3 regions of the Lysobacter brunescens genome follow, and region 3 is predicted to be linked to each of the others. Evidence: riboswitches for the same ligand, from Rfam matches in the RefSeq annotation. Region 3 holds a riboswitch; each other region holds the start of a gene.
What was found. Region 3 has a riboswitch for cobalamin ahead of ACFQ0E_RS09140 (ribonucleoside-diphosphate reductase subunit alpha). Riboswitches for the same ligand answer to the same signal wherever they lie in the genome.
Positions count from the first base shown of each region.

Region 1: another riboswitch for cobalamin. It lies ahead of btuB (TonB-dependent vitamin B12 receptor); the one in region 3 lies ahead of ACFQ0E_RS09140 (ribonucleoside-diphosphate reductase subunit alpha).
Region 2: another riboswitch for cobalamin. It lies ahead of btuB (TonB-dependent vitamin B12 receptor); the one in region 3 lies ahead of ACFQ0E_RS09140 (ribonucleoside-diphosphate reductase subunit alpha).

Region 1 covers NZ_JBHTIF010000005.1:5,192-15,114, reverse strand. The annotation lists gene proB (glutamate 5-kinase) at 1-892, shown strand, start outside; gene ACFQ0E_RS16910 (glutamate-5-semialdehyde dehydrogenase) at 885-2,165, shown strand; cobalamin riboswitch at 2,250-2,497, shown strand; gene btuB (TonB-dependent vitamin B12 receptor) at 2,544-4,484, shown strand; gene ACFQ0E_RS16900 (hypothetical protein) at 4,522-5,118, shown strand; gene cobO (cob(I)yrinic acid a,c-diamide adenosyltransferase) at 5,115-5,753, shown strand; gene ACFQ0E_RS16890 (cobyrinate a,c-diamide synthase) at 5,759-7,051, shown strand; gene cbiB (adenosylcobinamide-phosphate synthase CbiB) at 7,065-8,012, shown strand; gene cobD (threonine-phosphate decarboxylase CobD) at 8,005-9,003, shown strand; gene ACFQ0E_RS16875 (cobyric acid synthase) at 9,008-9,923, shown strand, end outside.
Region 2 covers NZ_JBHTIF010000001.1:380,360-390,282, forward strand. The annotation lists gene ACFQ0E_RS01630 (efflux RND transporter permease subunit) at 1-228, shown strand, start outside; gene bioD (dethiobiotin synthase) at 372-1,061, opposite strand; gene ACFQ0E_RS01640 (GAF domain-containing protein) at 1,108-1,599, shown strand; gene ACFQ0E_RS01645 (TfoX/Sxy family protein) at 1,638-2,027, shown strand; cobalamin riboswitch at 2,076-2,318, shown strand; gene btuB (TonB-dependent vitamin B12 receptor) at 2,441-4,339, shown strand; gene ACFQ0E_RS01655 (hypothetical protein) at 4,528-5,028, shown strand; gene ACFQ0E_RS01660 (S8 family peptidase) at 5,131-6,792, shown strand; gene dinB (DNA polymerase IV) at 6,799-7,887, opposite strand; gene ACFQ0E_RS01670 (PLP-dependent cysteine synthase family protein) at 7,929-9,029, opposite strand; gene alr (alanine racemase) at 9,072-9,923, opposite strand, start outside.
Region 3 covers NZ_JBHTIF010000001.1:2,069,677-2,079,599, reverse strand. The annotation lists gene ACFQ0E_RS09165 (outer membrane protein assembly factor BamD) at 1-631, shown strand, start outside; gene ACFQ0E_RS09160 (hypothetical protein) at 719-1,111, opposite strand; gene ACFQ0E_RS09155 (NAD+ synthase) at 1,191-2,825, opposite strand; gene ACFQ0E_RS09150 (acyl-CoA thioesterase) at 2,871-3,257, opposite strand; gene ACFQ0E_RS09145 (ribonucleotide-diphosphate reductase subunit beta) at 3,247-4,257, opposite strand; gene ACFQ0E_RS09140 (ribonucleoside-diphosphate reductase subunit alpha) at 4,432-6,759, opposite strand; cobalamin riboswitch at 7,100-7,348, opposite strand; gene sucD (succinate--CoA ligase subunit alpha) at 7,467-8,342, opposite strand; gene sucC (ADP-forming succinate--CoA ligase subunit beta) at 8,364-9,527, opposite strand; gene ACFQ0E_RS09125 (sensor histidine kinase) at 9,750-9,923, shown strand, end outside.

The DNA.
Region 1 (9,923 bases), on a different contig from region 3:
GGCCAAGCTGATGGGCTTCTGGCAGGGGCTGTTCGCGCGGCCGGTGGCGCAGGTGCTGCTGACCCATGACGACGTGCGCGATCGGCGTCGCTACCTCAACGCCCGCGCCACGCTCGACGAACTGCTGCGCTGCGGCGCGCTGCCGATCGTCAACGAGAACGACACGGTGTCGGTCGACGAATTGAAGCTCGGCGACAACGACACCCTCGGCGCGATCGTCGCGACGCTGATCGATGCCGACGTGCTGTTCCTCGCCACCGACATCGACGGCCTGTACGACCGTGATCCGCGCGGCAATCCGGATGCGAAGCCCATGCCGCTGGTGACCGACCCCGGCGACGACATCCTCGCCATGGCCGGAGGCGCCGGTTCCAGCGTTGGCACCGGCGGCATGCGCACCAAGATCCTCGCCGCGCAGCGCGCCGGCGCGGCAGGCATCGACACCGTGCTGTTCAACGGCACGCGCGCACAGGTCGCGCATGCGCTGGGCGAAGACCGCCTGACCGGCACGCGCCTCGTCGCGGGCCGCAGTCGCATCGCCGCGCGCAAGCACTGGCTGCGCCATGCGCCTGCGCAGCCGGGCGCGATCCTGGTCGATGCCGGTGCCGTCGCCGCACTGCGCGGCAAGGGCGCCTCGCTGCTGCCGATCGGCGTGGTCGGTGCAGAAGGCGAGTTCCGCCGCGGTGATCTGGTCGAAGTGCGCATGCAAGGCGCGCCGCAGCCGATCGCGCGCGGCGTCACCCAGTACTCCTCCGCCGACATCCGCCGCCTCGCGCGCAAGCGATCGCACGAGATCGACGCCGTGCTCGGCTACAACTACGGCGACTCCATCCTCCACCGCGACGATCTGTCGCTGCTGGACATACCTGCACAGGAAGGCTCCGATGTCTGATCTCGCCGACGAATCCTCGTCCGACATCCGCCGTCAGGCGCTGGCCTGCCGCGAGGCCGCGCAGGCGGTGGCCGCGCTGTCGACCGAAGCCAAGAACGACCTCCTGCGTGCGATGGGCGATGCGCTCGACGCCGATGCCGAGGCGATCCTCGTCGCCAACGCCGAAGACCTGCGTGCGGCCGAGGCCAAGGGCACGGCTGGTGCGATGCTCGATCGCCTGAAGCTCGATCGGCAGCGACTCGCGGGCATCGCCAACGCATTGCGCGAGGTCGCGGACCTGCCCGATCCGGTCGGCATGGTCACGCGCCGCGAGACGCGGCCGAACGGCATCGAGATCGCGCGCGTGCGCGTGCCCCTGGGCGTAGTGGCGATGATCTACGAGGCGCGGCCGAACGTGACCGCCGATGCCGCTGCGCTGTGCCTGAAGGCCGGCAACGGCGTGATCCTGCGCGGCGGCTCGGAGGCGGTGCGCTCGAATGTCGCGATTGCCGGTGCCCTGAAGCGCGCCCTCCGCGATCACGGGATTCCCGAAGCCGCGCTGACCCTGGTCGATGACCTGCGCCGCGAAACGATGGTCGAGCTGCTGCGGCTCAACGACATCGTCGATCTCGCGATCCCGCGCGGCGGTGAAGGGCTGATCCGCTTCGTCGCCGAACATGCGCGCGTGCCGGTGATCAAGCACTACAAGGGCGTCTGCCATCTCTACGCCGATGCCGACGCCGACCTCGACCTGGCGCTGGACCTGCTGCTCGACGGCAAGGTGTCGCGCCCTGGCGTCTGCAATGCGCTGGAAACCCTGCTGGTGCATGCCGATGTCGCCGACGCCTTCCTGCCGCGCGCGGCGGCGATGCTGTCGGCGCGCGATGTGCAGCTGCGTGCGGACGCGCGCGCGATGGCGCGGATGCCCGGCGCGGTGCCGGCCAGCGACGAAGACTGGGATGCGGAATTCCTCGATCTCATCCTCGCGGTGCGCGTGGTCGATACGCTCGACGACGCGATCGCGCACATCCGCCGCCATGGCTCGGACCATACAGAAGTCATCGCCACGCGCGACGAGGCTGCCGCCGCTCGTTTCGTGCATGCACTGCGCAGTGCGGTGGTGATGGTCAATGCCTCGTCGCGCTTCTCCGACGGTGGCGAACTCGGTCTCGGCGCGGAGATCGGCATCTCGACCACGCGCCTGCATGCCTACGGCCCGATGGGTGCGGAGTCTCTCACCATCGAACGCTTCGTGGTGCGCGGCAGCGGACAGACGCGCAACCTGCGCAACTGAGATCGCATGCGCATGCCATTCGCGTGCGTATGCCCGATGCGAACGTCGTCGATGCCAGGCTGCGATCGCGCCGCAACATGCTGTTACACTAGATTCGCCTGAGGTGACCGCCGGCCTGTCCGGGGGTTGAAACGGGAATCCGGTGCGCCGCGTCATGCCTGCATGCGCTGCAATTCCGGAGCTGCCCCCGCAACGGTAGGCGAGACAAGGCTTCGCAGACAGCCACTGTGCATGCGCACGGGAAGGCGCGAAGCCGGAAGCGTGGACATCCGGAGTACCGGACGCCGCCTTCGCTCGCAAGCCCGGAGACCGGCCTTGGAGCGACGTGACATGCGGCGGGCGATGTCATGGTGGTCGCGCTGCGTGCGCGATGGCCAGATGTGTCCTGCCTGTGTGTTGGTTTCCACAGGTCCGCGCGGGTCGGCGCGGTCAAGGAGTCATCCAGTGCGTTCGTTCATCCCCCGAAGCCGCCATGTCCTGGCGGTGGTCCTGCTGTCGTCGTTCGTCTTCCCTCCCATGCCTGTCCTCGCGGCTGATGCCGCTCCGGACGATGACGACGCACTCGACCGCATCGTCGTCACCGCCTCGCGCACCGCGCGCACCCAGGACCAGACGCTCGCCGCGATCACCGTGATCGATCGCGCCGAGATCGACCGCCTGCAGCCGCCTTCGCTGCAGGCCCTGCTTGCCGGTCGCGCAGGCATCGCGCTCGCCAACAATGGCGGTGAAGGCAAGGCGACCTCGCTCTTCCTGCGTGGGACCGAATCCGACCATGTGCTGGTGTTGGTCGACGGCATCAGGCTTGGCTCGGCCACCAGCGGCGGTGCGTCGCTGCAGGACATTCCGCCCGAGCAGATCGAACGCATCGAGATCGTGCGCGGTCCGTTCTCCAGCCTCTACGGTTCCGAGGCGCTGGGCGGCGTGATCCAGATCTTCACGCGTCGCCCGCAGGGCAGCGCCATGCCGTCATTCACCCTCGCCGCCGGCAGCGAGCATACGCAGCGCGCGACGCTGGGCTTCGGTGGCCGTGTCGGCGACGCGGCGCAGGGCGGCTGGTACGCCATCAATGCCTCGCATGGTCGCACCGACGGCATCAATGCCTATCGCGGCCCGCGCGGCTTCGACCCCGATCTCGACGGTTATCGCAACGATGCCTTGGTGGTGCAGGGCGGCTGGCGCTTCGGCGAACGCTGGGACGCCGAGGCCCGTGTGTTCCGCGCCGAAGGCCGCAACGAATACGACGGCACCGCGAGCAATCTTTCGGATACCGTGCAGCAGACCGTCGGTGGACGGCTGCGCTACGCATCGACCGATGCGCTGCGCATCGCCCTCAGCCTGGCGCGCAGCGACGACCTCAGCGACAACTATCGCAACGACGCCTATGCGTCGACGTTCGACACCCATCGGCGCATGGCCACGCTGCAGGCCGACGCCACGCTCGGCGCCGCGCTGCTCACGTTCGGCTTCGACTGGCAGGCGGACCATGTCGAAAGCAGCACGCGCTATGCCCGCGACGGCCGCATCAATCGCGGCCTGTTCGCGCAATGGCAGCAGGATTTCGACGCGCAGTCGCTGCAGGCCAGCCTGCGTCGCGACGAGGACAGCCAGTTCGGCGGCGTGACCACCGGCAGCGCGCTGTGGGGCTGGACGATCGGCGACGCACTGCACCTCAGTGCGCGCTACGGCACGGCGTACAAGGCGCCGACCTTCAATGAACTGTACTTCCCCGGCTACGGCAATCCTGCATTGCAGCCCGAGCATGCGCGCAGCCTCGAAGTCGGCCTGCGCGGTGAGCATGCGGCCGGCAACTGGTCGCTCAATGCCTTCGAGACGCGCATCGACGACCTGATCGCCTACGACGCCGACCTGCGCCCGACGCCCGGACCGAACAACATCGATCGCGCGCGCATCCTCGGCGTCGAGGCGGTCGGCGAACTGCGCGTCGCCGACTGGGACCTGCGCGGAAGCGCGACCTGGCTGGACCCGCGCGCGGATGGCGACAACGCCAGCCGGGGCCAGCTTCTGCCGCGCCGCCCGACGCGCAGCGGGCGTCTCGACATCGATCGCCGTTTCGACCGCGTCAGCCTCGGCGCCAGCGTGAGCGGTGCAGGAAAACGCTACGAGAACCTCGCCAATACGCGTCGACTGGATGGCTACGGCCTGGTCGACCTGCGCATCGGTGTCGCCTTCGCGCGCGACTGGTCGGTGCAGCTCACCGCAGGCAACGTGTTCAACAGGCGCTATGAAACCGCCGAGTTCTACCCGCAGCCGGGCCGCCACTGGCTGCTCGCGCTGCGCCATGCCCCCGGCGCCCGCTAAGCGGGTCCGTCCTTTCCATCCTGACACGAGGTCACCGATGAACGTCCTGCCACGTCCCGCACGCCATGCCCTGTTCGCCGTCTTCGCCGCGTTCATGGTCGCCACGCGTTATCACCACTTCGGCGATGTCCTGCATCTGCCGGATGCCTCGATGGCGCTGTTCTTCCTCGGTGGCCTGTTCCTGTCCGCAGGCAATGTCGGCGACCATCTGCGCTTCGCTGCGCTGATGGCGCTCGCGGTCGTCATCGACATGGTCGCGGTCGGCTTCGCCGGGGTCAGCGACTACTGCATCACGCCCTCGTACGCCGCGCTGCTCCCAGCCTATGCCGTGCTGTGGTACGGCGGCAGGATGATCGCCTCGCGCCACGCCGTCGAACCGAAGGCGATGCTGCGCACGGTCGGCGTGGCGCTGCTCGCGGCCACGCTGTCCTTCGCGATCTCCAACGGCGCGTTCTACTGGTTCGGCGGGCGTTACGCGCAGCCGCACTTCGCCGAGTACGCCGCGCGTTTCCTGCAATGGGGGCCGCTGTTCGTGCGCACGACGATGGCCTACGTGGTCGTCGCGCTGTCGCTCCAGGCGCTGGCCGTGTACCTGCTGGGTGCGCGCACTGGCCGCAGGGCCATCGGCGCATGAGTCGCGGTTCGGAACGCCTCGGCCTGACCGAGGATGAGCACTACCGCGAGCGCGCGCAGCGCAAGAAGGCGCTGGTCGACCGCCGGATCGCGCGGGCCACGATCGATCGCGGTGTGGTGGTGGTGAACACCGGCAACGGCAAGGGCAAGAGCTCGTCGGGCTTCGGCATGCTCGCGCGCTCGCTGGGTCACGGCTTGCGCTGCGGCGTCGTGCAGTTCATCAAGGGCAGCTTCTCGACCGGCGAAGAAGCGTTTTTCCGTCGTTTCATCGAAGGCGCGGATGCCGTGCTCGACTATCACGTGATGGGCGAAGGCTTCACCTGGGAGACGCAGGACCGCACGCGCGACATCGCCGCCGCTTCCGCTGCATGGGATGTCGCCGCGCGCATGCTCGCCGATCCCGGCTACGACTTCGTCCTGCTCGACGAACTGAACATCGCGCTCAACAAGGACTACGTGTCGGTCGATGCGGTGGTCGCTGCGCTGTCCGCGCGACCGGAACGCCAGCACGTGGTGATCACGGGGCGTGGTGCACCGGATGCGCTGGTCGAGGTCGCCGACACCGTGACCGAGATGCGTCTGGTCAAGCATGCGTTCAAGGCGGGCATCCAGGCGCAGAAGGGGATCGAGCTGTGAAAATGATGACCGGGATTCGCCATTGTCCGGCGCTGCTGGTCTCCGCGCCCGCTTCCGGGCAGGGCAAGACCAGCGTCACCGCCGCGCTTGCGCGCTGGCACACGCGAGAGGGCCGCCGCGTCCGTGTGTTCAAGACCGGGCCGGACTTCCTCGACCCGATGATCCTCGAACGCGCCAGCGGCGCGCCGGTGCATCAGCTCGACCTGTGGATGTGCGGCGAGGACGATGTGCGTGCGCGCCTGTACGACGCGGCGGGCGAGGCAGACCTGATCCTCGTCGAAGGCGTGATGGGCCTGTTCGACGGCGCGCCGTCCAGCGCCGATCTCGCCCAGACGTTGGGGCTGCCGGTGCTTGCGGTGATCGACGGTTCGGCGATGGCGCAGACTTTCGGCGCGCTGGCGACCGGCCTGGCGCGCTACCGCGAAGGTCTTGTCGTGCATGGCGTGGCCGCGAACCGCATCGGCGGTGCGTATCACGCGACCCTGCTGCGCGACAGCCTGCCTGACGATCTGCACTGGCTGGGTGCCTTGCCGCGCGATGCGCAGCTGTCGTTGCCGGAGCGTCATCTCGGCCTCGTCGCCGCCGCGGAGCTGTCCGATCTCGATGCCCGCCTCGATGCGCTCGCCGATGCCTGGGCGGCGCATGCCTCGACCGCGCTGCCGCCCCCGGTCCCATTTTCGCCTGCAGTGCGCCTGCCGGTGCCGCCGCTGCTGCAGGGGCGGCGCATCGCGATCGCGCGCGATGCTGCGTTCTGCTTCCTCTATCCCGCGAACCTCGACCTGCTCCGTGAAGCCGGTGCCGAGCTTGCATTCTTCTCGCCGTTGGCTGGCGACCCGATGCCGCAATGCGATGCGGTGTGGCTGCCCGGTGGCTATCCCGAGCTGCATCTCGACGCACTGTCGAATCGCCACGACCTGCACGCCGCGCTGCGCGCGCATCGCGATGCCGGCAAGCCTTTGCTCGCCGAATGCGGCGGCTTACTATTCTCGCTGGATTCGCTGGCGGATCGCGACGGCGCGCGTGCACCGATGGCCGGCCTTCTGCATGGCGATGCGGCGCTGCAGACGCGGCTGGTCGCATTGGGCCTGCAGGAAATCGACCTGCCCGAAGGCAGGCTGCGTGGTCACACCTTCCATTTCGGCCAGGCCCGTGTGGACGCCGAACCCCTCGCCGTCGCCCGCAATCCCAACGGTGGCCACAGCACGGAAGCGGTGTATCGCGACCAGCGGATGACAGCGAGTTTCGTCCACGTCTACTTTCCGTCCGCGCCCGATGCGGCGGTGCGACTGTTCCTGTGAAGTGCGATCTGCCATGAGTGTCGTCAGCATCGCAGCAGGCATGCTCGCCGGGATTGGCCTCGATGCCTGGCTCGGCGAGCCGCGCCGCGCGCATCCGCTGGTCGGTTTCGGGCGCGTGGCGCAGGCCATCGAACGCGGACTGCATCGCGATGCGCGCCTGCGTGGCGTCGTCGCCTGGTGTGTTGCGGTGCTGCCGGCGGTCACAATCACCACAGGCCTCGTGCATCTGCTGGCGATGTGGTCCGCGTGGGCGGCCATGGTGTTCTCGACGGTGATGCTCTATCTCGCCATCGGCCATCGCAGCCTCGGCGAGCATGCCCGCGCGGTCGAAGCGCCGCTGCGTGCCGGCGATCTCGACCTTGCGCGCGCGATGGTCGGACGCATGGTCAGCCGCGACACGCAGGTCCTGGATGCCTCGCAGGTCGCCGCAGCGGCGACGGAATCGGTGCTCGAAAACGGCGCCGACGCGGTGTTCGGCGCGCTGTTCTGGTTCGCCGTGCTCGGTGCGCCGGGCGTGGTGCTGTATCGCCTCGCGAACACGCTGGACGCGATGTGGGGCTATCGCACGCTGCGCCACGAACGCTTCGGCTGGGCCGCCGCGCGCATCGATGATGGCCTCAACTACATCCCCGCGCGGCTGACGGCGTTGACCTACGCCGTGCTCGGCGACACGCGGCGCGCGCTGCGCTGCTGGTGCAGACAGGCGCCACTGTGGGACAGCCCAAACGCAGGTCCGGTGATGTCTGCAGGCGCGGGCGCGATCGGCGTGCGGCTGGGCGGTCCTGCGCCGTATCACGGCCACTGGGAAGACCGTCCCGTGCTGGGCGAGGGCGATGCAGCGGATGCCGATGCTGTCGTCGCTGCGCTGCGACTGGTCCGTCGTGGCGTGTGGCTGTGGCTGTGCGTCGCGGTGATCGCTGCGTGTGCCACATCATGGATCGGAGGCGATTGGCATGCTTGAACATGGCGGACGCCTGCTGCGCGCGGCGCGGCAATACGGCATTCCCGCAGCGGACTGGCTCGATCTGTCGACCGGTATCAGTCCTTTCGCGTGGCCGGTGCCGCCGATCCCGGCCTCGGCCTGGCATCCCCTGCCGGAGGACGACGACGGCCTCGTCGAAGTCGCGCGCGGCTACTACGGCGCGCCGCATCTGCTGCCCGTCGCCGGCACGCAGGCGGCGATCCAGGCCTTGCCGCAGCTGCGCCCGCGTTCGCGTGTCGGCGTGATCGCGCCCGGCTACGCGGAACATGCGCATGCGTGGCGGCGCGAGAGACACGTGGTCGAGACCCTGCCGGTGGATGACTTGCTCGCCTCGGCCTCGCGTTTCGACGTGATCGTTTTGATCCATCCGAACAATCCCGGCGGCGAGCGTTTCGATCCCGTCGATCTGCTCGCATTGCATGCTGCGCTGGTCGCGAACGGTGGCTGGCTGGTCGTGGACGAAGCCTTCATCGATGTCGAGCCGGAGCGCAGTCTGTGTACTCACACCGAACTCGACGGGCTGGTCGTGTTGCGTTCGGTCGGCAAGTTCTTCGGTCTGGCCGGCGCGCGTGCGGGCTTCGTCTGCGCCGCACCAGCACTGCTCGACGCGATGCGCGAGCGGCTCGGTCCGTGGACCCTGAGCGGGCCGACGCGCCATGCGTTGCGCGCCGCGTTGGCGGATGTCGGCTGGCAGGCGAGGGCGCGTGCATGGTTGCACGAGGCCGGGCAGCGCCTGCAGGTCACGCTCGCCGCGCATGGCGTCGTGCCGACTGCCGGCTGCGACTTCTTCCAGTGGTGGCGACATGCCGACGCGCACGCGCTGCACGAGGCGCTGGCGACGCGCGGCATCCTCGTGCGTCGTTTCGACGATCCGGCGAGCCTGCGCTTCGGGCTGCCGCCGGACGATGCGGGTTTCGCGCGGCTCGATGCCGCATTGACCGAGGCAATGCCAATGGTGAAACGATGGTGACGCGATGAATGCCCGCGTGCTGATGGTGCAGGGCTGTACCTCCGATGCCGGCAAGAGTACCCTGGTGGCGGCGCTGTGTCGCTGGCTGCACCGGCGCGGCGTGCGCGTGGCGCCGTTCAAGCCGCAGAACATGGCGCTGAACTCGGCCGTGACGATCGACGGCGGCGAGATCGGTCGTGCGCAGGCGGTGCAGGCGCAGGCCTGCGGGCTGCCGCCGCACACCGACTTCAACCCGATCCTGCTCAAGCCCAGCAGCGACATCGGCGCGCAGGTGATCGTCCACGGTCACCCGGTGGCGCAGCTCGATGCCACGGCCTACCACGACTACAAGCGCATTGCGATGGACGCGGTGCTCGCTTCGCATGCACGGCTCTGTGCGCAGTACGAGGTGGTCGTGGTCGAAGGCGCCGGTAGTCCGGCCGAGATCAACCTGCGCGCCAACGACATCGCGAACATGGGCTATGCCGAAGCGGTGGACTGCCCGGTACTCCTGGTCGTCGACATCGACCGCGGCGGTTCGTTCGCGCATCTGGTCGGCACGCTCGCGCTGCTGTCCGACAGCGAGCGCGCACGCGTGGTCGGCTTCGTCATCAACCGCTTCCGCGGCGACCTTGCCCTGCTGCAGCCGGGCCTGGACTGGCTGGAAGCGCAGACCGGCAAGCCCGTGCTCGGCGTCCTGCCTTACCTGCATGGCCTGTGTCTCGAAGCCGAGGACGCCTTGCCGCGAAGCAGGGACAGCAAGACCGGCGCGCGCCTCCGCGTCGTGGTTCCGGCGCTGCCGCGGATCAGCAACCACACCGATTTCGACGCACTGCGCCAGCATCCGCAGGTCGAATGCACCTATGTCGGTCCCGGCGAAACGCCGCCGCCCTGCGACCTCATCGTGCTGCCCGGCAGCAAGACCACGCGTGCCGACCTGG
Region 2 (9,923 bases), 1.7 Mb from region 3:
CTGGTGTTCGCGATGATCCCGCTGCTGCTCGCCAGCGGCCCCGGCGCCGCCGCACGCTTCTCGATGGGCACGGTGATCGCCTCGGGCATGACCATCGGTACGCTGTTCACGCTGTTCGTGCTGCCGGCGTTCTACATCTACCTCGCCCGCGACCACGCCCACGACCCGAAGGCAGCGGAGCATGCCGCATCGGGCGATGCCGACGACACGCAGCCGCAGCTGGGCTGATCACGCAGGCAATGCTTCACGGAAAGGCGCGCTTCGGCGCGCTTTTCTTTTGTGATGGCCAAGCCCGGAAAACCGTGGGAACGACGCAAGTCGCGACGTTTACCCCCACCTGTGTCGCGACTTGCGTCGCTCCCACAATCACCTCAGGGTAATGCGAGCGATTCCGCCATGTGCGCAGGATCCGCGCCGGGCGCGAACGGCAGCACGCCGAGACACGGGGCCGGCAGGGCATCGCGCAACAATTCGACGTAGGCGTCGCGCTCGGCAAAGGCGGGATCGACGGTGTTGCCGATCCAACCCGCCAGTTTGAAACCGTCGGCGAGGATCGCGCGGGCGGAGAGTCGCGCATGACTGAGGCAGCCCAGGCGCAGGCCGACGACGAGCACCACCCACGCATCGAGGGCACGGGCGAAATCGCCCTGGTCCAGGCCGTCGTCCATCGGCGCGAGCCAGCCACCAGCGCCTTCGACGATCACGACATCGGCGCGCGCGGCGAGCCTGCCGTGAGCCGCATGCAGCACGCCGGGATCGACCCGCACACCGGCCGCGCGCGCCGCGAGCTGCGGAGCGGTCGGGATCTCCAGCGCATACGGATTCACGTCGGCATAGTCCGGCTGCGGCTCGCTCGCGGCCAGCAACGCCAGCGCGTCCTCGTTGCGCAGGCCGTCGGGTGTGCGCTCGCAGCCACTGGCGACCGGCTTCATCCCGGCGACACGCAGGCCCTCGAGGCGCAGGCGATGGACCAGGGCGGTCGCGGCGACGGTCTTGCCGACGCTGGTGTCGGTGCCGGTGACGAACAGATTGCGGTACGGAACGATGGCGGGCACGGGCATTCCTCTGGCGACGCGGCGGGTGCGTCGTCGCTGCTACACTCGGCGCATGAGTTTCGCATCGATCCCGCTCACCGGCAGCAAGCCGGAACAGTACGCCCAGCTCCTCGCCCAGGCCGAGGCCCTCCTCGATGGCGAGACCGACCGCATCGCCAACGCGGCGAACCTGTCGGCGCTGGTCTACCACGCCCTGCCCGACCTCAACTGGGTGGGTTTCTATCTCTTCGATGGCACCGAGCTGGTCGTCGGCCCCTTCCAGGGCCTGCCGGCCTGCGTGCGCATCCCGCTGGACAAGGGCGTCTGCGGCGCCGCCGCGCGGACCCGCACCACACAGCGCGTCGCCGACGTGCATGACTTCCCGGGACACATCGCCTGCGATTCGGCCTCGCGCTCGGAGTTGGTCGTGCCGCTGGCCGAGGGCGACACCCTCATCGGCGTGTTCGACCTCGACAGTCCGGTCCCCGATCGTTTCGACGTTGAAGATCAGGCAGGCCTGGAAGCCATCGCGGCGGCCTTCCTGCGTTCGCTGCGACCAGCCTGACGGCACGCGGCCCGGCCCACCTTCCTCGACGACGCCGCATGACCACTCCGCTCAAACTGCGCAACATCGGTCCGAAAAGCGCTGCCTGGCTGCGCCAGGTGGGCCTCCGCACCGAGGACGACCTGCGCGCGACCGGCGCGCTCGAAGCCTTCATGCGCGTCAAGCGTGCCGGCTTCAAGCCCAGCCTCAACCTGCTCTACGCGCTCGAAGGCGCGCTGGTCGGCTGCCACTGGCAGGAAGTCCCGCAGGAACGCCGCGCCGAGCTGCTGGCCGCCGCCGAAGCGGCCATCGCCCTGCTCCCGCCGCCGCGCGGCCGTCCCGCCGCCGCACCGGTGACGACCACGCACCACGCCCGCGAAGAAGCCGCACCGGTGTTCAGCCTGTTCGACGAGCCCGACGGCGGGCACCACGCCGACAGCGGCGACTGAGCCCGACCGCCCTCGCCGCCTGCCGGCGGTAGCCGACCCGATCCGCTACAATGCCGGCCGCTTCGCGGTGATCCGGCCACAGGTTCCTGGGCCGGATTGAAACGGGAAGCCGGTGCGTGCCGTCGTCGACGGCATCATTCCGGCGCTGCCCCCGCAACGGTAAGCACGTGAACCCTTCGCATCATCCGCCACTGCAGCACGCGCTGCGGGAAGGCGCGAAGGCCCCGGCCACGCCCTCGGGCGCCGGCCGGACGCGCAAGCCCGGAGACCGGCCACGAAGCCCTATGGTTGCGATGCGGAGGGCGTCGCGGCGATGTCGCCGTCCGTCCGCGTCGGCCCTTCGCTCGTCCCTGCCTGTCCCATCGCGACTCCTCACCAGTTCGGCGCGCGGGTGCGCGCGATGGAGTCCCTGCATGTCGTTCCGAGTCCTTCCTGCCGGCCTGTCTGCCGGCTTCCCCCGTCTTTCCCGCCTGCTGCCCCTCGGCCTGGCGATCGCCGCCGCGCTGCCCGGCACCGCCCTCGCCGCCAATGCCGATGCCGGCGACGAGCTGGACGAAGTGGTCGTCACCGCCACCCGCACTGCAGTGACCACCGACGCCGCGCTGGCGCCGGTCGAAGTGATCGACCGCGACGAGATCCTGCGCGCGCAGGCGACCTCGCTGGCCGACCTGCTGCGCGGCCGCGCCGGCATCAACCTGTCGAACCAGGGCGGCGACGGCAAGCTCACGACGATGTTCGTGCGCGGCAGCGAGTCCGACCACGTGCTGGTGCTGATCGACGGCGTGCGCGTGGGCTCGGCCACCTCCGGCCTGGTCTCGTTCCAGGACCTGCCGGTCGCGCTGATCGACCGCATCGAGATCGTGCGCGGCCCGCGCTCCAGCCTGTACGGTTCGGAAGCGATCGGCGGCGTGATCCAGATCTTCACCCGTCGCGATCGCGGCGAGGCGACGTTCCGTTTCAACGCCGGCGCCGGCAGCCACGGCCGCCGCGAAGGCGGCATCGGCATCGGCGGCGGCAGCGAACGCGGCTGGTTCGGCCTCGACGCCGGCTTCAAGCAGACCAACGGCATCAACGCATGCCGTGGCGCGGGCTTCCCGATCTTCGCCGGCTGCTTCGTCGACGACCAGCCCGATCGCGACGGCTACCGCCAGCATGCGTTCTCGCTGCGCGGCGGCGTGAACCTCGGCGAATCGGTCACGCTGCAGGGCCATGCTTTGCGCGTGAGCGGCGAGAACGAATACGACGGCAGCTTCGTCGACAATTCCGACATCGTGCAGCAGGTGGTCGGCGCGCAGCTGAAGTGGCAGGCAGGCGAGCGCGTCGCCGTGCAGCTCGCCGCCGGCAGCAACAAGGACGAGTCCGAGAACTTCCTCGGCAGCACGCCGAGCGGCGCATTCGCCACGCGGCGCGACAGCGCCTCGGTGCAGTCCGACATCACCCTGGCCGAACGCCAGGTGCTGACCGTCGGCCTCGACTGGCTGCGCGATCGCGTCGACAGCGACACCGTCTACGACGACACCCGTCGCGGCAACCGCGCGCTGTTCGCGCAGTACCAGGGAGGCTTTGGCGCGCAGGACGTGCAGCTCGCCCTGCGTCGCGACGACAACGACCAGTTCGGCGGCAAGACCACCGGCAGCGTCGCGTGGGGCCTGGGCTTCGCCGAGCACTGGCGCATCACCGCCAGCTACGGCACCGCATTCAAGGCGCCGACCTTCAACGAACTGTACTTCCCGTTCTTCGGCAACCCGGCCCTGCGCCCGGAATCCTCGAAGACCGTCGACCTCGGCCTGGCCTGGCGCGGCGAGCGCAGCCGCATCGCGTTCAATGCCTTCGAAACGCGGGTCGACGACCTGATCGCCTACGACGGTTCGATCTTCTTGCCGAACAACATCGAGAAGACCCGACTGCGCGGCGCCGAGCTGCAACTGGAGACCGTGGTGTTCGGCTGGAGCGTCAACGGCGCCGCCAGCTGGCTGGACCCGGAGAACCGCGTGCGCGGCGCCAACGAAGGCAACGACCTGCCGCGTCGCGCCCGCGAGACCGCGCGCATCGACGTCGATCGCGCCTTCGGCGATTTCAGCCTCGGCCTGACCGGCGTCGCCGAGGGCAAGCGCTACGACAACCTCGCCAACACCCGTCGCATCGACGGTTTCGCCACCCTCGACCTGCGCGCCGAGTACCGTTTCGCGCGGCATTGGACCGTGCAGGCGCGGGTCGCGAACCTGTTCGACGAGCGCTACGAGACCACGTCGTTCTACAACCAGCCCGGTCGCACCTGGTCGCTGATGCTGCGCTTCCAGCCGGCCGACTGATCCGGTCGCCACACCGCTCCGCGACCCACGCTGCTGCGGTCGACACCCAGCCCTCCCGGCCATCGGGAGGGCTTGCCGCAGACGGAGAATGCCCCCATCTATCCGCTTGCGCACGCTCTCCGGCGTGTGATACCAAATGCGCACCCGCGCACAGTTTCGCGTCCCCGCAGCAGTACCGAAGGACGGACATGTCGTCCAGCTCCGAACAGATCAGCCCCGGCCTTTTCGTCGTCCGGCCCGCGACCGCACAGGTCGAGGCTGCGGGATTGGCACGCCTGGAGGGCAAGGCCAGCGTCAGCCCGCTGGGCGGTCGCCTGCCGGGCTGGGTGGTCAAGCTGAACAAGCGGCCGCGCAGCGCCCGCGAGGGCTGGCGCAGCCTGCACAAGCTGCTCGGCAACGATTTCCTGGTCATGCCCGCGCTGGTCGACGAACGCGGCGAGTGCCGCTACCCCACGGGCCTGCTGTCGCTGCGCCTGGAGGACGAGGCCAGCGAGCAGGACCTGCAGGCGCTGGCGCGCGCCTACGGCCTGGAGTTCGTCGCGCGCGCCAAGTTCACCCGGCAGCAGGCGCTGTTCCGTCCCGCCGAAGGCAGCGACGTGTTCCTGCCCGACATCACCGGCAAGATCCAGGGCGACGCGCACGTCGAGGCCGTCTGGTTCGACGCGGAAAGCGCGTTCCACCGCTCGTAAGACGGTCATGCCGCGCGCGATCCGACCGACGGCGCGCCAGTCTCACGCCATGACGCGATTCCCGCGATAATCGAATCCTCCCTTACAGGAAGTGAGGTCGCCATGTCCCCCAAACCGTCCGCCCACGCCCGCCCGGGCGCCGCCGTCGAAGTCCCTGTTGAATCGGCCACACGCACAGACCTCGGCATGCGCATGGGCTCCGGCGAATGGATCGACCTCGAACCGCTGCCGCTGTCGCTGGAATCCGTGGACGGCGAGACCGTCGCGCGGCTTTCGGGCACGCCGGTCGCCGCGATGGCCACCGCGCGCGTCATGCGCGCCGCCCAGGCCTTCTTCGAATTGCCCGATCGCAGCCGCGTCGGCGGCGAAGTGCTCAACGCCCCGCGCACCACCGCGCGACGCGCGAAGGAAACGCCGCTGCAGCGCAAGACCATCACCGCGTGGATGGATCGCGACACGCGGCTGATGCGCATCCTGTACAAGGAAGTGGTGCTGCGCTTCCATCCCGAAGTCGCGCAGAAGACGCGCAATGCGATCCTGCGCGACAGCGGCCTCAAGGTGCGCGCGCGCAATCCGCTGATCCCCGACCAGATGATCCTCACCGATGCCGAGCAGCGGCATCCCGGCGAAGCGCTCGTCAGGCTCGCCGCTCAGCTCTCGATGCTCGACGAAGTGGCGTTCGCCGCACCGAACTTCGTGTCGCAGTTCCGGCGCAGCCTGCCTGCGGCGGCCTCCACGCCACCCGCGAAGCAGTGGCACCTGCGCACGATCGGCGCGGCGAAGGCGTGGAAACTCACGCGCGGCAAGCGCGGCGTGGTGATCGCCGTGCTCGACGACGGCGTCGATGTGGAACACCCCGAACTGCGCGGCAACGTGTTGCGCAATCCCGACCCCGACGAAGCCCGCGATCTGTGCGGACGCGACTTCTTCCTGCCCGACGACGACGCCGACCACTTCAACCCGCGCCCCAAGCGCTTCCGCGCGCCGTTCGACCAGATGGGCGGCAACGATGTGCACGGCACGCCCTGCGCCGGCGTCGCCGTCGGTCGCGGCCCGCGCGCCTACGGCATCGCGCCGAACTGCCGGCTGCTGCCGGTGAAGGTCTTCCATGCAGACGACTTCGCGGCGGAAAGCCAGGTCGCCGACGCGATCCGCTACGCCGCGACCTTCGCCGACGTCATCTCCTGCTCGTGGGGCGGCGCGAAGAGTCCGGACATCGAATTCGCCCTGCAGGATGCGCGCCGCTTCGGCCGCAAGGGCAAGGGCGCGATCATCGTCTGCGCGGCAGGCAACGACGGCACCAACACCGTCGACTACCCCGCCACCGATCCGAACGCGATCGCGGTCGGCGCCTCGACCGACAAGGACGAACTCGCCGGCTATTCCAATCGCGGCGCGCAGATCTGCGTGGTCGCGCCCTCCAACGGCGGCACGCGCGGCATCTTCACCACCGATGTCTCCATCCCCGGTCGCGGTTTCAACCCCGGCAAGACCGGCGATGCGAACGGCCTGTACTGCGACGACTTCGGCGGCACCTCCTCGGCCACACCACTCGTCGCAGGCCTGTGCGGCCTCATGCTCTCGCTCAAGCCGCAGCTCGCGCCGGAGGACGTGCGCAAGCTGCTCACCAGCACCGCGAAGAAGATCGGCCCCGCCTCCGCGTACAAGACCAACGGCCATTCGAACCGCTACGGCTTCGGCCGCATCGACGCCGCAAAGGCCGTCGCAGCGGCGAAGGCGTGGAAGCCTAAAAAACCCGGCTGAATCCATTCACTCCGCTGCGCCGAACAACTCCGGCTGCGGCGGCAGCGTCTCGTCGCGTTCGCGGAATCCGCCGAGTCCGACGCCCACCAGTCGATACAGCGTGGAGGCTGGCAGATCCACGCGATCGCGCAGCGCCAGCGCGATCGCGGTGAACTGTTCGAGGCTCGCGGGCGGCGCGTCGGGCGTGTGGCTGCGGGTGAGGATGCGGAACTGCGCCGTCTTGAGCTTGAGCACGACGGTGCGACCGATGCGCTCGGTCTTGCGCGTCGCGGTCCAGGTGCGTTCGGCGAGCTGGCGGATCATCGGCTCGATCTCCGACAGCGGCACGTCGCGCGCGAAGGTGTCTTCCGAAGAGATCGACTGCACCGGCTGGTCGGGTTCGACCGGTCGCTCGTCGATGCCCTGCGCGCGCTGGTGCAGGCGCAGGCCGAAGCTGCCGAACTCGCGCTGCAGGCGTTCCGCGCCCAGCAGGCGCAGGTCGCCGACGGTGGCGATGCCCAGCGTCTCCAGCTTCTGCTGCATCACCTTGCCGACCCCGGGGATGCAGCCCACCGGCAGCGGCGTGAGGAAGTCGAACACCTGCGTAGGCTTGATCACGAACTGCCCGTCCGGCTTGCGCCAGTCGGAGGCGATCTTGGCGAGGAACTTGTTCGGTGCCACACCAGCAGATGCGGTGAGCGCGGTCTCCTCGCGGATCTGCGCGCGGATGATCTGTGCGATGGCGGTGGCACTGGGCACGCTGCCGTCGTCCAGCCGCGTCATCGGATCGGTGACGTCGAGATAGGCCTCGTCCAGCGACAGCGGTTCGATCAGCTCGGTGTGCCGGGCGAAGATGGCACGCACCTGCTTCGACACCGCCTTGTAGCGCGGGAAATCCGGCGGCACGAAGATCGCCTGCGGGCAGAGCCGCTCGGCGCGCACCGCGGGCATCGCGGAGCGCACGCCGAACTTGCGCGCTTCGTACGAGGCCGCGCAGACCACCGAACGCGCGCCGCGCCAGGCCACCACCACGGGCTTGCCGCGCAGCGAGGGGTCGTCGCGCTGCTCCACAGAGGCGTAGAAGGCATCCATGTCGATGTGGATGATCTTGCGCATCGATGCAGTCTACGCCGGTGGCTGCCTCGTGTCGGCGCGCGCTACTGCGCGAGCCAGTCCGCGTCGGGCACGGCCTCTGCGGCCACCGCGCGCGCGATCTCGGCATCGGCGGCGACGACATCGATGCCCTGTTCGAGATACCACGCCGGGTTGTAGTAGCTGTGCGAATAGCGTTCGCCGCCATCGCAGAGGATGGTGACGATCGAGCCTTCGCGACCATCGCGGCGCATGCGCTCGGCGGCGGCGAGCACGCCGACGAAATTGGTGCCGGTGGAGCCGCCGACGCGGCGACCCAGGGTCTCGCTGACGTGGCGCATCGCCGCCAGGCTGAGCGCGTCGGGCACCTTGACCATCGCGTCGATGCAGGCGGCGATGAAGCTGCGCTCCACCTTCGGCCGGCCGATGCCTTCGATGCCCGAGCCGCGCGGCAGCGTCATCTCGTGGCAGGGCGTGCCGCGCAGCACGCTGGCGTAGTGGTCGTAGAACACCGAATGCTCGGGATCGGCGCAGAGGATGCGGGTGTCGTAGCGGCGATAGCGCACGTAGCGGCCGAGCGTCGCGCCGGTGCCGCCAGTGCCCGGGCTGCACACGATCCAATCCGGAATGGGATGCGGTTCGTGCGACATCTGCAGGAAGATCGATTCGGCGATGTTGTTGTTGGCGCGCCAGTCGGTCGCGCGCTCGGCGTAGGTGAACTGGTCCATGAAATGGCCACCGGTCTCGCGCGCGAGGCGTTCGGACTCGGCGTTGATCGCCGCCGGGTCGTCGACGAGGTGGCAGCGCCCGCCGTGGAATTCGATCGCGCGCAGCTTGTCCGGCGAGGTGCAGGTCGGCATCACCGCGATGAACGGCAGATCGAGCAGGCGCGCGAAGTAGGCTTCCGACACCGCCGTCGAACCGCTCGACGCCTCGATCACCGGCCGCCCCTCGCGCAGCCAGCCGTTGGCCAGCGAGAACAGGAACAGCGAACGCGCGAGGCGATGCTTGAGGCTGCCGGTCGGATGGCTGGACTCGTCCTTGAAGTACACCTCGATGCCGGGAAAGCCCGGCAGGCGCATCGGGATCAGGTGGGTGTCGGCCGAGCGGTTGAAGTCGGCTTCGATGCGGCGGATGGCCGAAGCCGTCCAGGAGCGTGCGGTCATGGTCGTGGTGCTCGGGCGATGCGGGGCGGCGGCGTGTCGCGCTCAACCGCCGATGTAGAGGCGCGGAATGCGTTCGTTGAGTCCGGTGAGGACTTCGTAGGCGATGGTGCCGATGGTCGCGGCCACGCTGTCGACGGAAATGCGTTCACCGCCCTGCTCGCCGATCAGCACGACCTCGTCCTCGTTGTAGGCGGTGTCGCGTTCGATGTTGACCATGAACTGGTCCATGCACACGCGGCCGACGATCGGGTAGCGACGGCCGCGGATCAGCACCTCGCCGCGCGAGGACAGCGCGCGCGAATAGCCGTCGCCGTAGCCGATGGGAATGGTGACCACGCGGCAGTCGTGGTCGGAGGACCAGGTCGCGCCGTAGCTGACCGTGTTGCCGGCCTTCACGACCTTGAAGTAGACCACCTGCGACTTCAGCGACAGCACCGGCGCGACGGGCACGGTCATGCGCGCTGTGGGATCGGGCGCGACGCCGTACAGCAGGATCCCGGGGCGCACCATGTCCAGCCACGTTTCCGGGAAATGCAGCACGCCGCCGGAATTGGCGAGATGGCGCAGCGGCATCGGCGCGCCCAAGCGATCGAAATGCGCGCAGGCCTCGGCGAAGCGCTCGACCTGGCGCGCGGTCATCGGCGAGGCCGGATCGTCCGAGCAGGCCAGGTGCGAATACACGCCCTTGATCTCGCACCATCGCGAAGCGACCGCAGCTTCGATGAACGCGGCGCAGGAATAGCTGTGCACGCCGACGCGTTCCATGCCGGTGTCGATCTTCAGGTGCGCCACCGCCTTGCGGCCCTTGGCCTCGGCCGCAGCCTCGACCTGGCGCAGCTTGTCGAGCGAGGAGACGGTGATCTCCAGGTCGTGATCGATGAATTCGGCGATCTG
Region 3 (9,923 bases):
AACCGCCTACGCGCAGTACAAGATGGGCAGCAACGAGGACGCGATCTCCACGATCGATCGCTTCCTGCGCACCTATCCGACGCACCGCAACGCCGCGTACCTCTACTACCTGCGCGGCCTGGTCAACTCCAGTCGCGACACCGTGTTCCTGCAGCGGGTGTGGAAGCTCGACGCCAGCCGTCGCGACCTGGCCACGCCGCAGCAGGCCTACAACGACTTCAAGCTGGTGGTCGAACGCTATCCGAACTCCCGCTACGCCGCCGACGCCACCAAGCGCATGGGCGAGCTCAGCGACCTGTTCGCCCGCCACGAGATCGAAACCGCGCTCTACTACCTCCGCCGGGGTGCATGGGTCGCCGCCGTCGAGCGCGCCGAGTACATGGCCGACACCTATCCGCAGAGCGCCTACGATGCCGACGGCATCGCGGTGAAGGGCGTGGCCTACACCGCGCTGGGCAACACCGCCCTGGCGAACAGCGCGCGCGAACAGCTGCGCCAGCGCGCACCGCAGCACCCGTGGCTGGCCGACGACGGCAAGTGGCCGGACCATCCGTCGAACTTCCGCAAGCTCAATCCGTTCGCCAGCGAGAAGTCGGCGATCGACCGCGACCGCAAGGACAAGGACGACTGAGGCCGCGACTGCGGCCGGGTCGATCCACAGAAAAGCCGCCGGCTCCCACCGGCGGCTTTTTTCATGCCATCGCAATGACTGCGGGCGTCACAGCCGGTCGGCGGCGGCCAGGCACTGCGCCTCCTGCTCGACGAGCTCGCCGACCAGCCACTGGCTGAAACCGGTCGATTCGAATTCCAGAAAGCCCTCGGGCCAGCCTACATCGATGCGCCAGCGCCACGGGCCCATGTCTTCGCGCTCATCGTTTTCATGCGTATCGTCTTCGGTACGCAACGAAACACGGGTGATGCCACCGATGGCGAACGCGCTCATGCCAGCACTGCAGGCGACGTAATCCAGCGCGAAACGCAGGCCGAACACCTCGTGGAACTGCAGCATCGCCTGGGCAACGCGATACGGACCGCCGGCCCGATCCGGGTGCGCCACGATGAAGTCCAGATCCAGCTGCAGCTCGGCGGTGCCGTCGCCGTTGTCGAACATGCGGAACCCGTGCGCATGCACGCCCTGCCAGGAGAGCGCATCGAAATCGGCGGTATGCCAGCGCACGGGCGTGCGGCGGTTACGCGATGTAGCCGTTGGTGATCGGATAGCGCCGCTCGCGGCCGAACGCTCGGCGCGACACCTTCGGTCCTGGCGCGGCCTGGTGGCGCTTCCACTCGGAAATGCGCACCAGTTTCAGCACGCGGTCGACCGTGGCGCTATCGAAGCCGGCACGGACGATCTCGTCGCGCGACTGTTCCTGGTCGATGTGGCGCTGCAGGATCGCGTCGAGCACGTCGTAGGGCGGCAGCGAATCCTCGTCCCTCTGGTTCTCGCGCAGTTCGGCGGTCGGCGGACGCGAAATCACCGCCGGAGGAATGACCGGTGCGCCGCCGACGGTGTTGCGCCATTTCGACAGAGAAAACACTTCGGTCTTGTACAGGTCCTTGATCGGCGCGTAGCCGCCGCACATGTCGCCGTAGATCGTCGCGTAGCCGACCGCGTACTCGCTCTTGTTGCCGGTGGTCAGCAGCAGGCCGCCGAACTTGTTCGCCAGCGCCATCAGGATCGCGCCGCGCGTGCGCGACTGCAGGTTTTCCTCGGTCACGTCGACCGCCTGCCCATCGAACGCCTGCGCCAGCGAATCGAGATAGCCCTGGAACGGTTTCTCGATCGGCACGGTCAGCATCTTCACGCCCAGCGCGCGGCACTGCTCGTCGGCCAGATCGTTGGACAGTCCGGCGGTGTAACGCGACGGCAGGCGCACGGCGGTGACGTTGTCCGCGCCGAGCGCATCCACCGCCAAGGCGAGGACCATCGACGAATCGATGCCGCCGGACAGGCCCAGCCAGGTCTTCGTGAATCCGTTCTTGCGGCAGTAGTCCTGGATGCCGCGCACGATCGCGCGCCAGGCCAGGGCATCGCGGCTCTCGTCGCCGTCGTCGATCCACTGCACCGGCAGGAAACTGCGCGCCTCGCGGTCGTAATCGACCACCAGCCACTGGTCGGTGAACGCGGCTGCGGCGGGATGCACGTTGCCATCGCCGTTGGCGACGACCGAAGCGCCATCGAACACCAGCGCGTCCTGCCCGCCGACCACGTTGAGGTAGGCGATCGCCGCACCGGTCTCCTGCGTGCGCTGCGCGAGCAGGGCATCGCGCTGGGCGTGCTTGTCGCGCTCGAACGGCGAGGCGTTCGGCACCAGCACCAGTTCGGCGCCCTTGCGCACGGTGCTGGCGATGGGCTCGGCGAACCACAGGTCTTCGCAGATGATCAGCCCGACCGGCACGCCCTTGACCTCGAACACGCAGTCCTCGCGGTCGGGATCGACATCGAAGTAGCGGCGTTCGTCGAACACCGCGTAGTTCGGCAGTTCGCGCTTGCGATAGGTGCATTCGACGCGGCCGTCGCGCAGCACGCTGGCGGCGTTGTAGACCACGCTGCCGGCGGCCTCGGGCCAGCCGACCACGGCCGTGATGCCGCCGGTCGCCGCCTTCGCCACCGTCTCGATGGCCTGCGCGCAGTCGCGCAGGAAACCGGGGCGGATCAGCAGGTCCTCCGGCGGATAGCCGCACAGCGCCAGCTCCGGGAAGAGCACGATGTCCGCGCCGTACTCGTCGCGGGCCTCGGTGATCATCATCGCGATCCGCTCGGCATTGGCGCGCACCGCACCGACGGGAAAATCGAATTGGGCGAGGGCGATCCGGAGGGTCATGCGCGGCTCCACTGTGCGATGGCGCACAGTGTACCGCTGCCCGACTCACCCGCCGACCGCTGCCGGCCTGCCCGCCTCATCCAGCGCGATCATGGTGAATCGCCCCCGGGTGCACAGCCGCCGGGTACCGGCGAACGCGTCCTCGGTGTGCAGCTCGACATCGATCTGCATCGAGCTGCGTCCCACCTCGGTCACGCGGGCGATGAGTTCGAGCAGTTGCCCCTGGCGCACTGGCACATGGAAGTCGACCTGTTCGGAGCGCGCGGTGACCACGGTCCGGCGGGCAAACCTGGTCGCCGCGACGAACGCGGCCTTGTCCATCCACGCCAAGGCCTGGCCGCCGAACAGGGTGCCGAGGTGGTTGGTGTGGTCGGGGAACACGATTTCCCAGAATCGAGCCTCACGGGGTGCTTCCACGGGCTCAGAACGCATCGTCGAACGCTACGGCACCGCTGATGCCGACCTGGTAGGCCGAGACGCGACGCTCGAAGAAGTTGGTCAGTTCCTGCACGTCCTGCAGATCGAGGAAGGGAAACGGATTCTTCGCGCCGAACTCCGGCCCGAGGCCGAGCGCGGCGAGGCGCTGGTCGGCGACATAGCACAGGTACTGGCGCATCTCGCCCGGCGACAGGCCGTTCACCCCGCCCGACAGCACGTCGTCGGCGAACGCGGCTTCCACCTCGATCGCTTCGTGCAGCATCCGGCGCACGTCGCGCTCCATCCCGGCATCGAACAACCCGGGATCCTCCTGGCGCGCGGTGCGGATCACCTCGAAGGCGAAGGCCATGTGCCCCGACTCGTCGCGGAACACCCAGTTGGTGCCGGCAGCGAGGCCCGGCAGGAGGCCGCGCGAGCGCAGGAACCAGACATAGGCGAAGGCGGCGAAGAAGAACAGGCCTTCGATGCAGCAGGCGAAGCAGATCAGGTTGAGCAGGAACTGCCGGCGCTGTTCACGCGTGTCCAGTCGCTCCAGCGACTGCACCGAATCCATCCAGCGGAAACAGAAGTCGGCCTTGGCACGGATCGAGGGAATGTTCTCGATGGCAGCGAAGGCTTCGTTGCGCCGCTGCGGATCCGGGATGTAGGCATCGAGCAGCGTCAGGTAGAACTGTACGTGCAGCGCTTCCTCGTAGAGCTGGCGCGACAGGTACATCCGCGCCTCCGGCGCATTGATGTGTCTGTAGAGATTCAGCACGAGGTTGTTGGCGACGATGCTGTCGCCGGTGGCGAAGAACGCGACGAGACGCTCGATCAGGTGACGATCGGATGGCGACAGTTTGTGCTGCAGATCGTTGAGGTCGATGCCGAAATCGATCTCCTCCACCGTCCAGGTGTTACGAATCGCATCGCGGTACATCTCGTAGAAGGTCGGGTAGCGCATCGGCCGCAGGGTGAGCGCGAAGCCGGGATCGAGCAGGTGTTGCGTGGTCATGGTGTTCTCCCCTCCCCCGCCACGCGGGGAAGGATTGGGATGTGGGCTTTCGTAGAGCGGAGCTTGCTCCGCTCGCTTTTCCTGCAAAACATGGGCGGAGCTTGCTCCGCTCGCTTTTCCGCGAAACATGAGCGGAGCAAGCTCCGCTCTACAGCGCGGCGGGTTCGGGCTCGCCTACTGGCAGGCCTCGCAGGCTTCCGGATTCTCCAGCGAGCAGGCCAGCGCTTCCTGCGGCGTGTACGCCGGCTGCGCTGCCACTGTCGCCTTGGCGATGCGCGTGGCCGGTCGCGAGCGCAGGTAATAGGTCGTCTTCAGCCCGGATTTCCAGGCATACATGTACATCGACGACAGCCGGCCGATGTTCGGGCTTTCCATGAACAGGTTCAGCGACTGCGACTGGTCGAGGTACGGTCCGCGCGCAGCGGCGAGATCGATCAGCGCCTTCTGCGGCAGTTCCCACGCCGTGCGGTACACCTGCTTCAGCAGATCGGGAATGCCGTCGATGCCCTGCACCGAACCTTCGGCGAGCTTGATGGCATCGCGCGTCGCATCCGTCCACAGGCCGAGGCGCTTGAGCTCCCAGACGAGGTAGCGGTTGATCTGCAGGAAATCGCCCGACAGCGTCTCGCGCTTGAACAGGTTGCTCACCTGCGGTTCGATGCACTCGTAGCAGCCGGCGATCGAGGCAATGGTCGCGGTCGGCGCGATCGCGATCAGCAGCGAATTGCGCAGGCCATGTTCGGCGATGCGCGACTTCAGCGCGGCCCATGCAGCGGGTTCCGACGGGGTCACGCCCCACAGATCGAACTGCAGCGCACCGAGCGCGGCACGGGTATCCCGGTAGGCCGGATGCGCGCCGTGGCGCTCGGCCAGGTCGCACGAGGTCTCCAGCGCATGCAGGTAGATGCGTTCGGCGATGCGCGTCGACAGCGACAGCGCCTCGGCCGAATCGAAGGGCAGGCGCATGCGGAAGAACACATCCTGCAGGCCCATCACGCCCAGCCCGACCGGACGCCAACGCAGGTTGGAGCGGCGCGTCGATTCGATCGGATAGAAATTCAGGTCGATCACGCGATCGAGCTGACGCACGGCGACGCGCACGGTCTCGGCGAGCTTGTCGAAGTCGAAGTGCCAGGCACCGCGCTCGTCCTCGACCAGGTGCTGGGCGAGGTTGACCGAGCCAAGGTTGCAGACGGCGGTTTCGTCGGCCGAGGTCACTTCGATGATCTCGGTGCACAGGTTCGACAGATGCACGGTACGGCCCGGGCCGACCTGGTTGCAGGTGCGGTTCGACGCATCCTTGAAGGTCATCCAGCCGTTGCCGGTCTCGCCGAGGACTTTCATCATCCGCGCGTACAGGTCCCGCGCCTTGACCGTGCGTGCGGCGATGCCCTGCTGTTCCGCCTGCACGTAGGCCTGCTCGAAGGCCTCGCCCCAGAGGTCGACGAACTCGGGCACGGTGTTCGGATCGAACAGCGACCAGTCGCCGTCGCTCTCCACGCGGCGCATGAACAGGTCCGGCACCCAGTTGGCGAGGTTGAGGTTGTGCGTGCGACGCATCTCGTCGCCGGTGTTGTCGCGCAATTCGAGGAATTCCTCGATGTCGGCATGCCAGGTTTCGAGATAGATGCAGGCCGCGCCCTTGCGCTTGCCGCCCTGGTTCACCGCCGCGACCGAGGCGTCCAGCGTCTTCAGCCAGGGCACGATGCCGTTGCTGCGGCCGTTCGTGCTGCGGATCAGCGCGCCGCGCGAGCGGATCCGCGAGTACGACTGGCCGATGCCGCCGGAGAACTTCGACAGCTGCGCCACGTCGCCGTAGCGCGCGTAGATGTCGGCCAGTGAATCCTGCGGCGAGTCCAGCAGGAAGCACGAAGACAGCTGCTCGTGGCGGGTGCCCGAGTTGAACAACGTCGGCGAGCTGGGGATGTAGTCCAGCGACGACATCAGCCGGTACAGTTCCAGCGCCTCGCCCGGGGTTTCGGTCAGCGCCACCGCGATGCGCATGAAGAAGTGCTGCGGCGTCTCGATGACCGTGCGCCGCTGCGGATGCTTGAGCAGGTAGCGGTCGTACAGGGTGCGCAGGCCGAAGTACTCGAAGCGGCGGGTCTGCGCGATGTCGATGGCGTCGTTGAACTTGCGCGCATGGGTTTCGACCGACTGGCGCACGCGGTCGTTGATCAGTCCCAGTTCCGCGCCCAGCGCGATCGACTGCGAGAACGAATGCACGCCCTGTCCCGCGACTTCCTTGTCGATGTAGCCCGACAGCAGGCGTGCGGCGAGGCGCGCGTACTGCGGCTCGTCGGCCGTGAACGCGGCGGCGGTGCGGATCGACAGCTCGTCGAGTTCGCGCGTGGTCGCACCGTCGTAGATGCCGGCGATGGTCTTCAGCGCGACGCGCATCGGATCGATGTCGTCCAGGCCCTCGCAGCAGCGCTGCACGGCGCGCACGATCTTGCCGACGTCGACCGGCTCGCGGCGACCGTCGCGCTTGGTGATCGTCATGCTGGTCGCCGCATGCGGCGGGGTAAGGGCGAAGTCGGCCTGCGTGGCGGCGGGCGCGATGCGCCGGGCGACGGGCGGGGCGTCGGCGGCGTGGCGCGTGGTGTCGGTGGTCATGGTCTCTCCGATGGGAAATGGAGAGAAAGCGAAAGCGGGCCGACACGCGCACCGGCCCGGCACGCGACCGGACGACGGGACACCGCGACGGCACCGGCCCTCGCCCCCTCGGGCGAGCCTGCGTCGACGCGGATGTGGAGGATCGACGACGACACGGCGGCCCGACGGGCCGTCCTCGTGCTGCCTCGACCTGCGCTCCCCGCGGAGACGGTTGGCCAGACTTCGCCGGATGGCGAAGGTCGAGGCAGGTCTTCGGGCTCATGGGCACGCGGCCGAGGCCGCTCCTACTGCGCGTCGCTTCCCGGCCGGCCCGTTGCGGGCGAAGCCAGTGCCATTGACGCGGGTCGTTCCCAACTACCGCTGCGGGGCAGCTCCGGATTCGATTGGACAGGCCTCCAGGCCCATCCGGCTCTTGCCGGATTCCCATTTCAGTCGACTCCGGGCGGAGCCGACACCTTCGACGCGCACAACATAATGGGCTCGCCGGCAGGGGTCAACACAAAATGTCGTGGCATCCATGAAACGCGGCCAAAACAAAGGCCGCCCGGAGGCGGCCTTCGTGGTACTGCGCGAACAGCGCGTCTGGCGCGGACTTACTTGGCCAGGCGCTTGGCGATCGCGGCGCCGAGGTCGCCCGGCGAACGCACGGTGGTGACACCGGCCTTCTCCATCGCGGCGAACTTGCCTTCGGCCGTGCCCTGGCCGCCCGAAGCGATCGCACCGGCGTGGCCCATGCGCTTGCCGGCCGGGGCCGAGGCGCCGGCGATGAAGCCGACCACCGGCTTGGTCACGTGCTTGGCGATGAACTCCGCCGCTTCCTCTTCGGCCGAACCGCCGATTTCGCCGACCATGATGATGCCCTCGGTCTGCGGATCGTCCTGGAACAGCTTCAGCGCGTCGATGAAGTTGGTGCCGTTGATCGGGTCGCCGCCGATGCCGATGCAGGTCGACTGGCCGAGGCCGGCGTCGGTGGTCTGCTTCACGGCTTCATAGGTCAGCGTGCCCGAGCGCGACACGATGCCGATCTTGCCCGGCATGTGGATGTGGCCCGGCATGATGCCGATCTTGCACTCGCCCGGGGTGATCACGCCGGGGCAGTTCGGGCCGATCAGCACGACGTCCGGGTAGCCCTTGAGCGTGTTCTTCACGCGGAGCATGTCGAGCACCGGGATGCCTTCGGTGATGCAGACGATGACCTTGATGCCGGCGTCGGCCGCTTCGAGGATCGCGTCGGCCGCGAACGGCGGCGGGACGTAGATGACCGAGGCGTCGGCGCCGGTGGTCTTCACGGCTTCGGCGACGGTGTTGAAGACCGGCAGGCCGATGTGCTGCGTGCCGCCCTTGCCCGGGGTGACGCCGCCCACGACCTGCGTGCCGTAGTCGAGCATCTGCTGCGCGTGGAAGGTGCCCTGCTGGCCGGTGAAGCCCTGGACGATGACCTTGGTGTTCTTGTTGACCAAAACGCTCACGTTATTTCCTCTCGTCCTGGATCAGGCAGCGACGGCCGCGACGGCCTTCTTGGCGCCGTCGTTGATGTCGTCGGCGGGGGTGATGGCCAGGCCGGAATTCTTCAGGAGTTCCTTGCCGGCTTCGACGTTCGTGCCTTCGAGGCGCACGATCACCGGCACCTTCACGTCGACTTCCTTCACCGCGGCGATGATGCCCTCGGCGATCATGTCGCAGCGGACGATGCCGCCGAAGATGTTCACGAAGATCGCCTTGACCTTGTCGCTCGACAGGATGAGCTTGAAGGCCTCGGTCACGCGCTCCTTGGTGGCGCCGCCGCCGACGTCGAGGAAGTTCGCCGGCGAACCGCCGTTGAGCGAGATCACGTCCATCGTCGCCATCGCGAGGCCGGCGCCGTTAACCATGCAGCCGATGTTGCCGTCCATCGTGACGTAGTTGAGGTCGTGCTGGCTGGCCTTGACCTCGGTCTCGTCTTCCTGGCGGATGTCGCGCATCGCGGCCAGTTCCGGATGACGGAAGGTCGCGTTGTCGTCGGAGTTGATCTTGCCGTCGAGGACGGCGAGGTTGCCGTCGGTGAGGATCGCCAGCGGGTTCAGTTCGACCAGCGCCAGGTCCTTCTCGTTGAACAGCTTGTACAGGCCCAGCATGATCTTGCTCAGCTGGCCGACCTGCTTCGCATCCAGGCCCATCGCGAAACCGAGGTCGCGGCACTGGTAGGGCTGCAGGCCCTGCACGTAGTTCACGTGCAGCGCGTGGATGGCTTCGGGCTTCTCGTGCGCGACCTGCTCGATGTCCATGCCGCCTTCGGCCGAGGCGATGAAGGTGATGGACTTGCTGCTGCGGTCGACGAGCACCGACAGGTAGAGTTCCTTGGCGATGTCCGTGGCCTGGGTGACCAGCACGGTGTCGACCGGCAGTTCGACGCCGGCGGTCTGGTAGGTGGCCATCTTCGTGCCGAGCATGCCCTTGGCGTAGTCGCGCACTTCGTCGTAGGTCTTGGCGAGCTTGACGCCGCCGGCCTTGCCGCGGCCGCCCGCGTGGATCTGGGCCTTGACCACCCAGAAGTCGCCGCCGATGGCCTTGGCGGCATCGACCGCCTCTTCGGGGGTGCGTGCGACGCGCCCGGCCGGTACCGCAATGCCGTAGTCGGCAAACAACTGCTTCGCCTGGTATTCGTGGAAATTCATGTGGGTTCCATACGGGATGAAGACGTGCCGCACCCGGACGTGCTGCACCAGGCGCAGGGAGCCGCGCCGCCGGAAAGACCCGGATCGCCGCGGACAGACCGACATTGTCGCCCATGGATCGGCCCGGGGCTACCCCGGACCTTGGTCGGAGCCCCCGCGAGGCCTCGCACGAAGCACGGGCCGCCCGCCTATACTGGCCCGACGCCGCCCCGGATCCGCCATTTGAGCCGCAGCCCCCAGCCACGCCCGGCCACACCCGATTACCAGCACAGGGAGCTGTCCCTGTTCTCGCTCTATCGGGTCCTCCAGGCCGGCGTCCTGGTCACGCTGACCTTCGGTCCTGTCGCCGCCCTGGCCCCCAAGCCGGGGCACGAGACCCAGCTGGCCATCGTCTCG